DNA from 3 places in the Kineococcus endophyticus genome. Region 3 is predicted to be linked to each of the others. Evidence: riboswitches for the same ligand, from Rfam matches in the RefSeq annotation. Region 3 holds a riboswitch; each other region holds the start of a gene.
The links. Region 3 has a riboswitch for S-adenosylmethionine ahead of AB1207_RS14645 (aminotransferase class V-fold PLP-dependent enzyme). Riboswitches for the same ligand answer to the same signal wherever they lie in the genome.

Region 1: another riboswitch for S-adenosylmethionine. It lies ahead of AB1207_RS15980 (acyl-CoA dehydrogenase family protein); the one in region 3 lies ahead of AB1207_RS14645 (aminotransferase class V-fold PLP-dependent enzyme).
Region 2: another riboswitch for S-adenosylmethionine. It lies ahead of AB1207_RS12955 (putative leader peptide); the one in region 3 lies ahead of AB1207_RS14645 (aminotransferase class V-fold PLP-dependent enzyme).

The regions. Positions count from the first base shown of each region.
Region 1 covers NZ_JBFNQN010000011.1:24,771-28,034, forward strand. The annotation lists gene AB1207_RS15975 (AAA family ATPase) at 1-1,499, shown strand, start outside; SAM riboswitch class IV at 1,704-1,815, shown strand; gene AB1207_RS15980 (acyl-CoA dehydrogenase family protein) at 1,869-3,131, shown strand; gene AB1207_RS15985 (GNAT family N-acetyltransferase) at 3,224-3,264, opposite strand, start outside.
Region 2 covers NZ_JBFNQN010000008.1:159,806-163,069, reverse strand. The annotation lists gene AB1207_RS12960 (ABC transporter substrate-binding protein) at 1-891, opposite strand, end outside; gene AB1207_RS12955 (putative leader peptide) at 1,158-1,250, opposite strand; SAM riboswitch class I at 1,272-1,369, opposite strand; gene AB1207_RS12950 (sugar-binding transcriptional regulator) at 1,500-2,435, opposite strand; gene AB1207_RS12945 (transaldolase family protein) at 2,540-3,187, shown strand; gene AB1207_RS12940 (SDR family oxidoreductase) at 3,228-3,264, shown strand, end outside.
Region 3 covers NZ_JBFNQN010000009.1:228,663-231,926, reverse strand. The annotation lists gene AB1207_RS14655 (LLM class flavin-dependent oxidoreductase) at 1-399, opposite strand, end outside; gene AB1207_RS14650 (hypothetical protein) at 557-799, shown strand; gene AB1207_RS14645 (aminotransferase class V-fold PLP-dependent enzyme) at 806-2,158, opposite strand; SAM riboswitch class IV at 2,213-2,326, opposite strand; SAM riboswitch class I at 2,488-2,579, shown strand; gene AB1207_RS14640 (methylenetetrahydrofolate reductase) at 2,638-3,264, shown strand, end outside.

The DNA.
Region 1 (3,264 bases), on a different contig from region 3:
TCGAGGGCTCGCCGGGCACGGGCAAGACGCACATGGCCAAGGCCATGGCGCGCGAGGCGGGCGTCCCGTTCCTCTTCGTCTCCGCGACCAGCTTCCAGTCCATGTGGTACGGCGCGACGGCCCGCAAGGTGCGCTCCTACTTCAAGGCCCTGCGCAAGGCCGCCCGCCGCGAGGGCGGCGCCATCGGGTTCATCGAGGAGATCGACGCGATCGCCGGTGCCCGCGGCGGCATGAGCTCGATGACCGCCGCCACGACCGCGAGCGTCATGGGCTGCGGTGGCCTCACCAACCTGCCCATGTCCCTGCCGGGTACCGCTCCCGCGACGGGACACGCTGCGCTGCAGACCGAACGGCTCGCCTCCAGCGAGGGTGCCAGCGGCGTCGTCAACGAGCTGCTCGTGCAGATGCAGTCCTTCGACGAGCCCACGACGTCCGAGCGCCTGCACGGCTGGTTCGTCGACACGGTGAACCGGTTCCTGCCCGCCGACCGCCGGCTCCAGCGTCCCGTCGGCGAACCCGTCGAGGTCCTGATCATCGCCGCGACCAACCGCGCCGACGCCCTCGACCCGGCGCTGCTGCGCCCCGGCCGCTTCGACCGCCGCATGACCTTCGGTCTGCCGGACAAGGCCGGTCGCCGGCAGCTCGTCGACCACTTCCTGGCCCGCAAGGCCCACGAGGCGCCCCTCGACGAGGCCGAGCGCCGCGACGCCCTGGCCGGCATCACCAACGGCTACTCGCCGGTGATGATCGAGAACCTGCTCGACGAGGCCCTCGTCAACGCGGTCCGCCGCGGCGGCGACGGCATGAGCTGGGCCGACGTCGAGCACGCCCGGCTCGTCACCGAGGTCGGCCTCGGCCAGCCGGTCGCCTACACCGACCACGAGGCGCGCCTCATCGCGACCCACGAGGCCGGGCACGCCGCCGTCGCGTGGCTCGTCGCGCCGCAGCGGCGCCTGGAGATCCTCACGATCGTCAAGCGCGCCAGCGCCCTCGGGCTGCTCGCCCACGGTGACGCCGAGGACGTCTACACCCGCTCGCGCACCGAGCTGGCCGGCATGATCAAGATCGCCTTCGGGGGGCAGGTGGCCGAGGAGCTGTTCTTCGGCGACGTCTCCACCGGTCCGGCCGGCGACCTGCAGTCGGCGACGTCGGTCGCCGCCCAGATGGTCGGCTCCGCGGGCATGGCGGGCACGCTCGTGTCCTTCGCCGCCGTCCAGCAGGGCGCCTTCGCCGACGGCAACCTCGTCTCCCGCGTCCTGGGCGACTCCGAGGGCCGCCGCCTGGTGGAGAACCTGCTGCGCGAGCAGAAGGAGGCCGTCCGCGAGCTGCTCGGTCGCCACCGCCACCTCGTCGAGGCGCTGCGCGACGCGCTGCTGGAGCGCCACGAGCTCATCGGCCACGAGATCACCGACGTGCTCCAGGCCGCGCAGGCCGAGCACGCGTCGGCTGCCCCGCAGCGGGTCATCGACCTGCGCGACCCCGCCGACCGGCGGATCTGAAGGCTCGTCGCGACCGGGACCCGGAGGGGAGTCCCGGTCGCGACGCAGGACCTCGCGACGGCACCGGAGCCGGGGGGCTGAGCTCCGGGGGGCGGTCGTCGCGAGTGGGGCACGGGAGCGGGGCACCCCGGGGGGCTGGGGTGCACCGCTCCCGTTCGGCCGTGCGCTTGAACCGGACCGGCAGGGTCTGGTTTCCTGCTCCCAGGTCATGAGCGCCAGCGCGAAGCCCCGGCTCGCTGGCCGGCAACCCTCCTCGTCGTGGGGTGCCCCGGGTGACGACCTGACCCTGGTGCTCCGGCACGGGTAAGGACGAACGGTCCCCGCGCCGCCGGCCCCCCGCCCGGGCCCTCCGCGACCGAGGAGACCCCGTTGACCAGCGACACGCTGACCGCCACCACCCAGTCCGCCGCCGAGCGCTTCGCCCCGCTCTTCGCCCGGTTCGCCGAGGGCGTCGTCGCCCGCGAGCAGGACCACGAGCTGCCGCGCGCGCAGGTGCGCGACCTCCTCGAGGCCGGGTTCGGCCGGCTGCGGGTGCCCGTCGCCGAGGGCGGGGAGGGGCTGGACCTCGTCGAGTTCGCCGACCTCCTCGTCGACCTGGCGGCCGCGGACTCCGCTCTGCCGCAGGTGTTCCGCGGGCACATCGCCTGGGTCGAGCAGGTGCTGAGCCTGCCGGCGGGGGAGTACCGGTCGCGCTGGGTCGAGCGCGTCGTCGCCGGTGAGCTCGTCGGCAACGCGTGGAGCGAGGTCGGGGACGGCGTCACGGGCCGGCAGCAGACGGTCGTGACCACCCGCGACGGGCGCACCAGCGTCAGCGGCCGCAAGTACTACACGACCGGCACGATCTTCGCGGACTGGACCGACGCCACCGCCCGCCGCGAGCTCCCGGACGGCTCCTTCGAGACCGTGACCGTCCTCGTGCCGGTCCACGCCGAGGGCGCGAGCGTCTCCGACGACTGGGACGGGTTCGGGCAGCAGCTCACCGGCACCGGCACCCTCGTCCTGGACGACGTCGAGGTGGACGCCGCCGACGTCGCCCCGTTCACCGACCGGTTCCGCTACCAGACGGCGCTCTACCAGCTCGTCCTGCTCGCGGTGCACGCCGGCATCGCCGCCGCCGTCGAGCGCGACACCGGCGCACAGGTGCGCGGCCGCACCCGCAGCTACACCCACGGCCTCGCCCCGCTCGTCCGGAACGACGCCCAGGTGCTGTCGGTCGTGGGGGAGATCTCCGCGACCGCCTTCACGGCCCGCGCCCTCGTCCGCGCTGCGGCGCAGGCCGTCCAGGGGGCCGCCGACACCGCGCACCTGCCCGGCACGGACGCCGACCGCGAGGCCAACGTGCTGGCCGAGATCCGCACGGCGCAGGCCCAGGTCGTCCTGTCCGAGACCGTCCCGCGCGCCGCGACGCTGCTCTTCAACACGCTCGGCGCGTCCGGCACGTCCCGCGCCAAGGACCTCGACCGGCACTGGCGCAACGCACGCACGGTCGCCTCGCACAACCCGGTGGTCTACAAGCAGCGCATCGTGGGGGACTGGTCGGTCAACGGCACCGAGCCGCCCTTCGTCTGGGACATCGGCACCCACGCGTCCGTGGACGCCGCGGCGGTGCGGTCGCAGGAGACGGGTCGGTAGTCCGGTGGCGAACGGGATGTCTGCACGCCGGGCCCCGAAAAGCGTCTTCTGAGCGCTTTCCCGGTCCGACGTGCAGACATCCCGTTCGCTCGTCAGCGCTGCGGCGCGACCCGGTAGTGGTAGGCGTGGTGGA
Region 2 (3,264 bases), on a different contig from region 3:
TTCGGCCGGGTCGTAGGGGTAGGGGTCGTGCGAGGCTGCGGAGTAGGAGGGGGTTCCACTGGAGATGGTGTTCCCCTCGTACGGGTAGACGCCGCCGTACGCGCTGTGCACGGCGGCCTGGGCGTTGGAGGCGTGCGCGAACGCCTTGCGCACGCGGACGTCGGAGAAGACGTCGCTGCGCGTGTTCAGACCGAGGCTGAAGGGGGAACCGGAGTGGACGAAGCTGCTGAGCTGCAGGTCCGGATTGGACTCCGCCGATTCCTGCGACTCGGCGGGGAGGTTGAAGATGGCGTCCACCTGACCGCCGGCGAGCGCACTGTAGCGGGTGGTGTTGTCCTTGAGGAACCGCCAGGTCACCCCCTCCAGGTAGGCTGGTCCCTGGTGCTTGGCGTTCGCCGGAGCGGAGTTGTAGTTCTCGTTCCCGACGAGCTCCACGTCTCGGGCACGGTTCCACCGCTTGACCACGAAGGGTCCGGTGCCGACCGGCGACACGCAGTTCTGGGCCAGGCCGCGGGCCATGGCCTTGGGTGATTCCATGCCGAAGAACGCCTGGCTCAGAGCGATGAGCAAGGGGGAGTAAGGGCGCAGGAGCTCGATGCGGACGACGTGGTCGTCGACGGCCACGGCCTGCTTGAAGTAGGACGTCAGGTACAGCAGGTCGGTGGACGACTGCGTCGCGGGGTCGAGGATCTGGTGGAAGTTGGCCACCACCGCGGCGGCGTCGAAGGGAGTGCCGTCGGTGAATTCGACACCCTTCTTCAGGGTGAAGTCGTACGTCAGACCGTCCGGGGAGATCGTCCAGCTGTCCGCCAGCCACGGGACGACCTGACCGTCGGAGGTCGCCGAGACGAGGCTGTCGAGGTACTGCCGTGCGATGTAGGTCTGGGGCATGTCCCCGCTGTTGTGCGGGTCGAGGCAGGTGGGTTCCCGGTCCGTGGCGTAGACGGCGGTCCCCCCATCGACCCGGCGACCCACTCCTTCCGACCCGGACGAGGTTGCGGCGCAGCCGCTCAAGAGGACCGAAGCCGCAACGGCGGCAGTGGACAGGGTTCTCCGACGGGTGGGCACAGTGCTCCTGGGGGACGTGCTCGCGAGCGAGGTGAGCAGGTGGGGTAGGCCCGCGGGCGACGCCGCGCAGGTGGGGGGTGAGGGTCCGGTCAGGCCGGACAGCAGCTGCTCGACTGCCGAGCGAGGTCGACGTGGCGCCGGCGCACCAGGTGGACCCGCGGTCGCTCCGCGGCTCCGTTCACGTTCTGCACGACGTCCTCCGCACTCCATCGTCTTGGCGGAAGCACCTGTCGGAACCCGTGGGACCCGGTGGTTGCTGCGGCGTCGTCGAGCCAAGTCTCTCGGCCGCTCTGGATGGTGTGGTCAGTCAAGCGACTCGGAGTCGAACGTGTCAACCCCGAGTCCCGCACTGCAGCGCGACGTCAGGTCGGGAACTCCGTCCCCGGGCAGTTCCGGAGGCGCGACGTCTCCTCGTCGAAGGCCCTCGGACGTCAGCCGAGCAGAGCCTCGGCGGTCCGGTGGTCGGTGACCAGGCGGTGGACGATCCCGCTGCGGCAGGCCGCCCGGACGGCGTCCGCACGGTCCTCCCCGACCGCGACGGCCGTGACGTCGGGGATGGAGCGCAGTTCCTCGGTGGTCACCGAGATCGCCCGGTCCGACAGCCCGGGAACCTCGAGGACCGAGCCGTCCTGCGCGAGGAGCGTCGTTCCGACGTCGGCCACGACACCCGCGTCGTCGCAGGCGGTCTGCACCGCGGCGGGCAGCGCCGAACGCAACCCCGAACCGTCGCCGCGCCAGGAGCCGATGCCGACGACGGCGCGGTCCGTCCCGCCGTACAGGGCGAGGGTGGCCGCGATCGACGTCTCGGCCCGCAGGGTCCGGGCGCTGCCCGGGGTGTCGGCGAGGAGAGGGGCGTGCAGGACCCAGGCCCGGCCGGCGGTGCGCGAGCCCACCGCCCGCACGAGGTCGGCGGGGCCGGAGGCGAGGGGTTCCTGGGCCAGGCCGCCGACCAGCTGCACGACGTCGACCTTCGGCAGTTCCGGCAGGGCGTCGACCACCGCCCGCAACGTGCGTCCCCACGTGATGCCGAGCCGCTGACCGTCCTCGAGGAGGCCGGCGACGATCCGCGCGGCGGCCGCACCGAGTTCCGCGCGTCGTCGTTCGGGCGCCTCGGCCGCCGTGGGCACGACCACGCACTCGGGGACCTGCAGGTGCGCCGCGAGCCGCAGCGAGCTCTCCACCTGCACACCGGCCGGTTCGCGCACGGTGAAGGTGATGATGCCGTCCTTCACCGCGCGGTCGATGAGGCGCGCCACCTTGAACCGAGACACCCGCAGTTCGTCGGCGATCGCGCTCTTGGTCGCCCCGTCCACGTAGTAGCGCCGTGCGGCGGTGGTCGCTCGCAGGGCCTCCAGCGCGCTGTCCACGCGGCTCCTCCCGACGGGTTTCGTTGACACCAGGACTCCCGCGGCACGATAGTGCAGTTCACCGTTGAGCGTACCCCCGCTCAACTGAGCGCCTGGAGGAGTGCGTGAGGTTCTACGCGGACAGCGCCGACGTCGAGCGGGTCGAGGCCCTGCTCCGGGCCGGGCTGGTGAGCGGTGTGACGTCCAACCCGGCGATCCTCGACCGCGCCGACCGCGGCGCCGGCGACTTCCCCGAGCTGTACTCCCGCTACGTGGCGGCCGGTGCGGAGGAGGTGTTCTTCCAGACGTGGGGGAGCAGCCCGTCCGAGATGGTGGCCAACGCCTCGCGCATCACCGACCTCGGTGACCGCGTCGTCGTCAAGCTGACCGCGACGCGCGCGGGGTTCTCCGCCGCCGCGGTCCTGCGCCGCGCGGGCGTCCCCACGCTCATCACCGCGGTGAACACCGTCGCCCAGGCGGCGATGTCCGCACAGGTCGGCGCGGCGTGGATCGCCCCCTACTTCGGGCAGATCGCCGACCGCACCGGCGAACCGCCCGTCGGACTCGTCGGGGCCATGCACGCGGCCCTGCGGGACAGCCCGACGCAGGTTCTGCTCGCCAGCGTGCGGAACCCGCAGGCGGTCGAACAGGCCCTGGCCGTCGGGATCAGGGCGTTCACCGCGCACCCCGACGTCCTCGACGCCTGCCAGACCGACGAGCACAGCGAACGCGCGCACGCCACGTTCGAGGACCTCGTGCTCCGCCGCGCCTGAACCGCCGCTCGCAACCCCCACCTCGACGAGGAGACCGCACGTGCCCGCTGAACGCCGCGACCTGACCGGATCGGTGG
Region 3 (3,264 bases):
CAGGTCGACGCTGCGCGCCACGGCGGCGGGCGACGTCGTGGCGATCCACCCGGCGCGGCCGGCGCTGGAGTGGTCGAGCGAGGCGATCTGGGCCGCGACGTGGAACGGCTCGGAGTAGGTGGTGGCCGCGACCGGCAGCAGCCCCACGGCCTCCGTCGTCCCGGCCAGGAAGGCGGCGCGCTGGACCGCGTCGAGGTGCCCGACGGGGTTGCGCGCGTCGGGCAGCGGTGAGTCCTCGAAGGTCAGCCCGGTCAGGCCCTGGGCCTGGGCCGTGACGGCGAACCCGCGCAGCCGGCCGGGGGAGAAGACCTCGTCGGGGGTGCTGCGCGACCAGCGCCAGGCGGCGGGGTGCCACCCCCCTCCGTCGACGTCCAGGAACAGGTGCAGGGGCGTGGTCACGGGGTCTCCCGGGGTGCGTGGTGGACGGAGTCGCGGAGGACCTCCCGGGCTCGCCGCGCGTGTGCGACAGTGGGGCACCCGAGAGCGGAGGTGCGAGGTGTTGCGTGGGACGTGGGCGCGATGGTGCGCTGCCGCAACCAGTTTGGGCTCGATCGTCGTGCAGGGGCTCGCCCTGGCCGGGCACGGCCAGTGGGGGTTCCCGTGGTCGCCGGCCGACCTCCACGACGCCCGGCGCCACGACCCCGCCGACGGTCCGGCGCACGACCGCGGTCCGGGTCTGGAACCCGGTCCGGGGGAGCTGAGCTGGACCGAGTTCGAGGCCGAGCTGCACGAGGTGCTCGCGCAGGAGGCGCCCCCCACGGGCGACGGGCCCCGTCCGAGCAGCGAACCGCTGGCCTGACGCCGGTCACCGCAGCGGCCCGGCGGCGGCGAGCAGCGACCCTGGCGCCGGACGCGGGTCGGACAGCGGGGCCCAGTGCCCGTCGACGACCCCGTAGTCCAGCTCCGGACCGTCCGTGACGAACCGCCGGAGCGCGGCCAGCAGCCGGTCGACCTCGGCGGACGTCGTGCCCACCCCCGTGGAGACGCGCAGGCCGCCGTCGGCCAGCCCCAGGGCGTCCGCGAACCGGTGGGCGCAGAACCGGCCGTCGCGCACGCCGATGCCGTGCTCGGCGGACAGGTAGGCCGCGACCTCCGAGACGGACCGGCCCGGAACGGTGCAGGTGACGACGCCCACGGCGTCGCGGGGACGGGGCCGGACGACCTCGACCCCCGCCAGCGCCGTCAGCCCGTCCACCAACCGGGCGCGCAGCGCCGCCTCGTGCTCCTCCAGCGCGCCCGGGGGCAGTGCGGCGAGCGTGGTGCACGCCTGCGCCAGCGCCACCGCGCCGACGACGTTCGGGGACCCCGCCTCGTGCCGGTCGGGGCCGGTGGCCCAGCGCACGCCGTCGTGCCGCACGTCGAGCGTCGCGCCCCCGCCGGCGAGGTAGGGCTCGGCGGCGTCCAGCCAGTCGCGCCGCCCGACGAGCGCCCCGCTGCCGAACGGCGCGTAGAGCTTGTGCCCGGACAGCGCGAGGTAGTCGATCCCGTCCCGCCCGACGTCGACCCGCCGGTGCGGCAGGAGCTGCGCCCCGTCCACCGCGATCCGCGCGCCCGCGTCGTGCGCGGCGCGGGCCAGCCGGCGCAGCGGCAGCACCTCCCCGGTGACGTTGGACGCGCCCGCGACGGCGAGCAGGGCGTACCGGCCGGTCGCCAGCTCGGCCTCCAGGAGGGCGGTCGTCTCCTCGGCGTCGGCGCCGCCGGGCACCACCGTCGTGCGGGCGGACCGCTGCCACGGCAGCAGGTTGGCGTGGTGCTCGACGTCGGCGACCAGCACGCGTCCCCCGGCCGGGACGGCGCGCGAGAGCAGGTCGAGGGCGTCGGTGGTGCTGCGGGTGAGGACGACGAGGTCGTCGTGGCGTGCCCCCACGAAGGCGCCGACCTCCGCGCGCGCCTGCTCGAACAGCGCCGTGGAGACGCGCGAGAGCCAGCCCGCGCCGCGGTGCACGCTGGCGTAGTGGGGCAGCACCTGCGCGACCCGCGCGGCCACGGCGACGAGGGCGGGGGCGCTGGCGGCGTTGTCGAGGTTGGCGTAGGTGGTCGAACCTCCCGTCGCGAGCGGCACGAGGGTGTCGGCCCCGACGACGGGCAGCAGCGCGTCGACGGCCCCGGAACTCCCGGGACAGCGCGGACGGGCGGGGGACAGGGTGCTGGTGCTCACGCAGGAACTCCTGGGGGAGGGGACCCTACCGGGAGGACCGGGTCGCCCCGGTGAGGTCCGCGCTTGCCGGCTCCACCACGGAACCGGCCAGGTCGTCACCCGGGGCACCCCACCGCGGAGGAGGGTTGCCGGCCAGCGAGCCGGGGCTTGTCGCTGGCGCTCATGACCTGTGCAGGAGCCTGCCACGAGGAGCCCGACCGATCAACATCGGCGTGCCGCGAACTCCCCTTGAGCCCGTCCTGGGCCGCCCGGGTGGTCGTCCGGGGACGACCGGCGCAATCTCGGGGAGCCACTTGTGGAGGTCGCGCGGACCGCTCTATGGTCGATCAACACCATCCAGAGCGGCCGAGAGTCCTGGCTCGACGACGCCGCAGCAACCCCCCGAGCCCGGGCGAGGGTGCTAACGCCAGGCCGATGGAGCACGTGATGAGCAGCACCCCTGTCGACCCGTCCCCGCGTCCCGGCGCAGGACCGGCCCGATGACCCTCGCGCCCCTCGTCGCCGGTGCGGCGGGGCGGCCGACCCTGAGCTTCGAACTGTTCCCGCCCCGCTCGCCGGAGGGTCGGGATGCCCTGTGGCGCAGGCTGTCCGACCTGCTGGCCACGCAGCCGGACTTCGTGTCCGTCACGTTCGGGGCGGCCGGCGCGACGCGCGGACCGAGCCGGGACCTGCTGGCCCACGTCCTGAGTTCCACGGCCGTGCCTGCGATGGCGCACCTGACGTGCGTCGGTTCCTCCCGCCGCGAGGTCGTCGACCTGGCCTGCGAGTTCTTCGACGCCGGCGTCCGCAACGTCCTCGCCCTGCGCGGGGACCCGCCGGCGGGCACGGGGGCGGCGCAGTTCCGTCCCCACCCCGACGGCGTCGCGACGGCCCGCGACCTCGTCGAACTCCTCCAGGTCGCCGACCGGCGGCGCCTCGCGCTGCGGGGCGGGCGTCTCCCCGTCGACGTCCCCCCGCTCAGCCTCGCCGTCGCCGCGTTCCCCCGGGACCGCGACGGGCACGAACTCGCGGTCCTGCGCGCCAAGCAGGACGCCGGCGCGCAGTTCGCCGTGTGCCAGGTCGGCTGGTCCGCCCGGGAGTACGCGGCGTTCGTGGCCCGCGCCCGG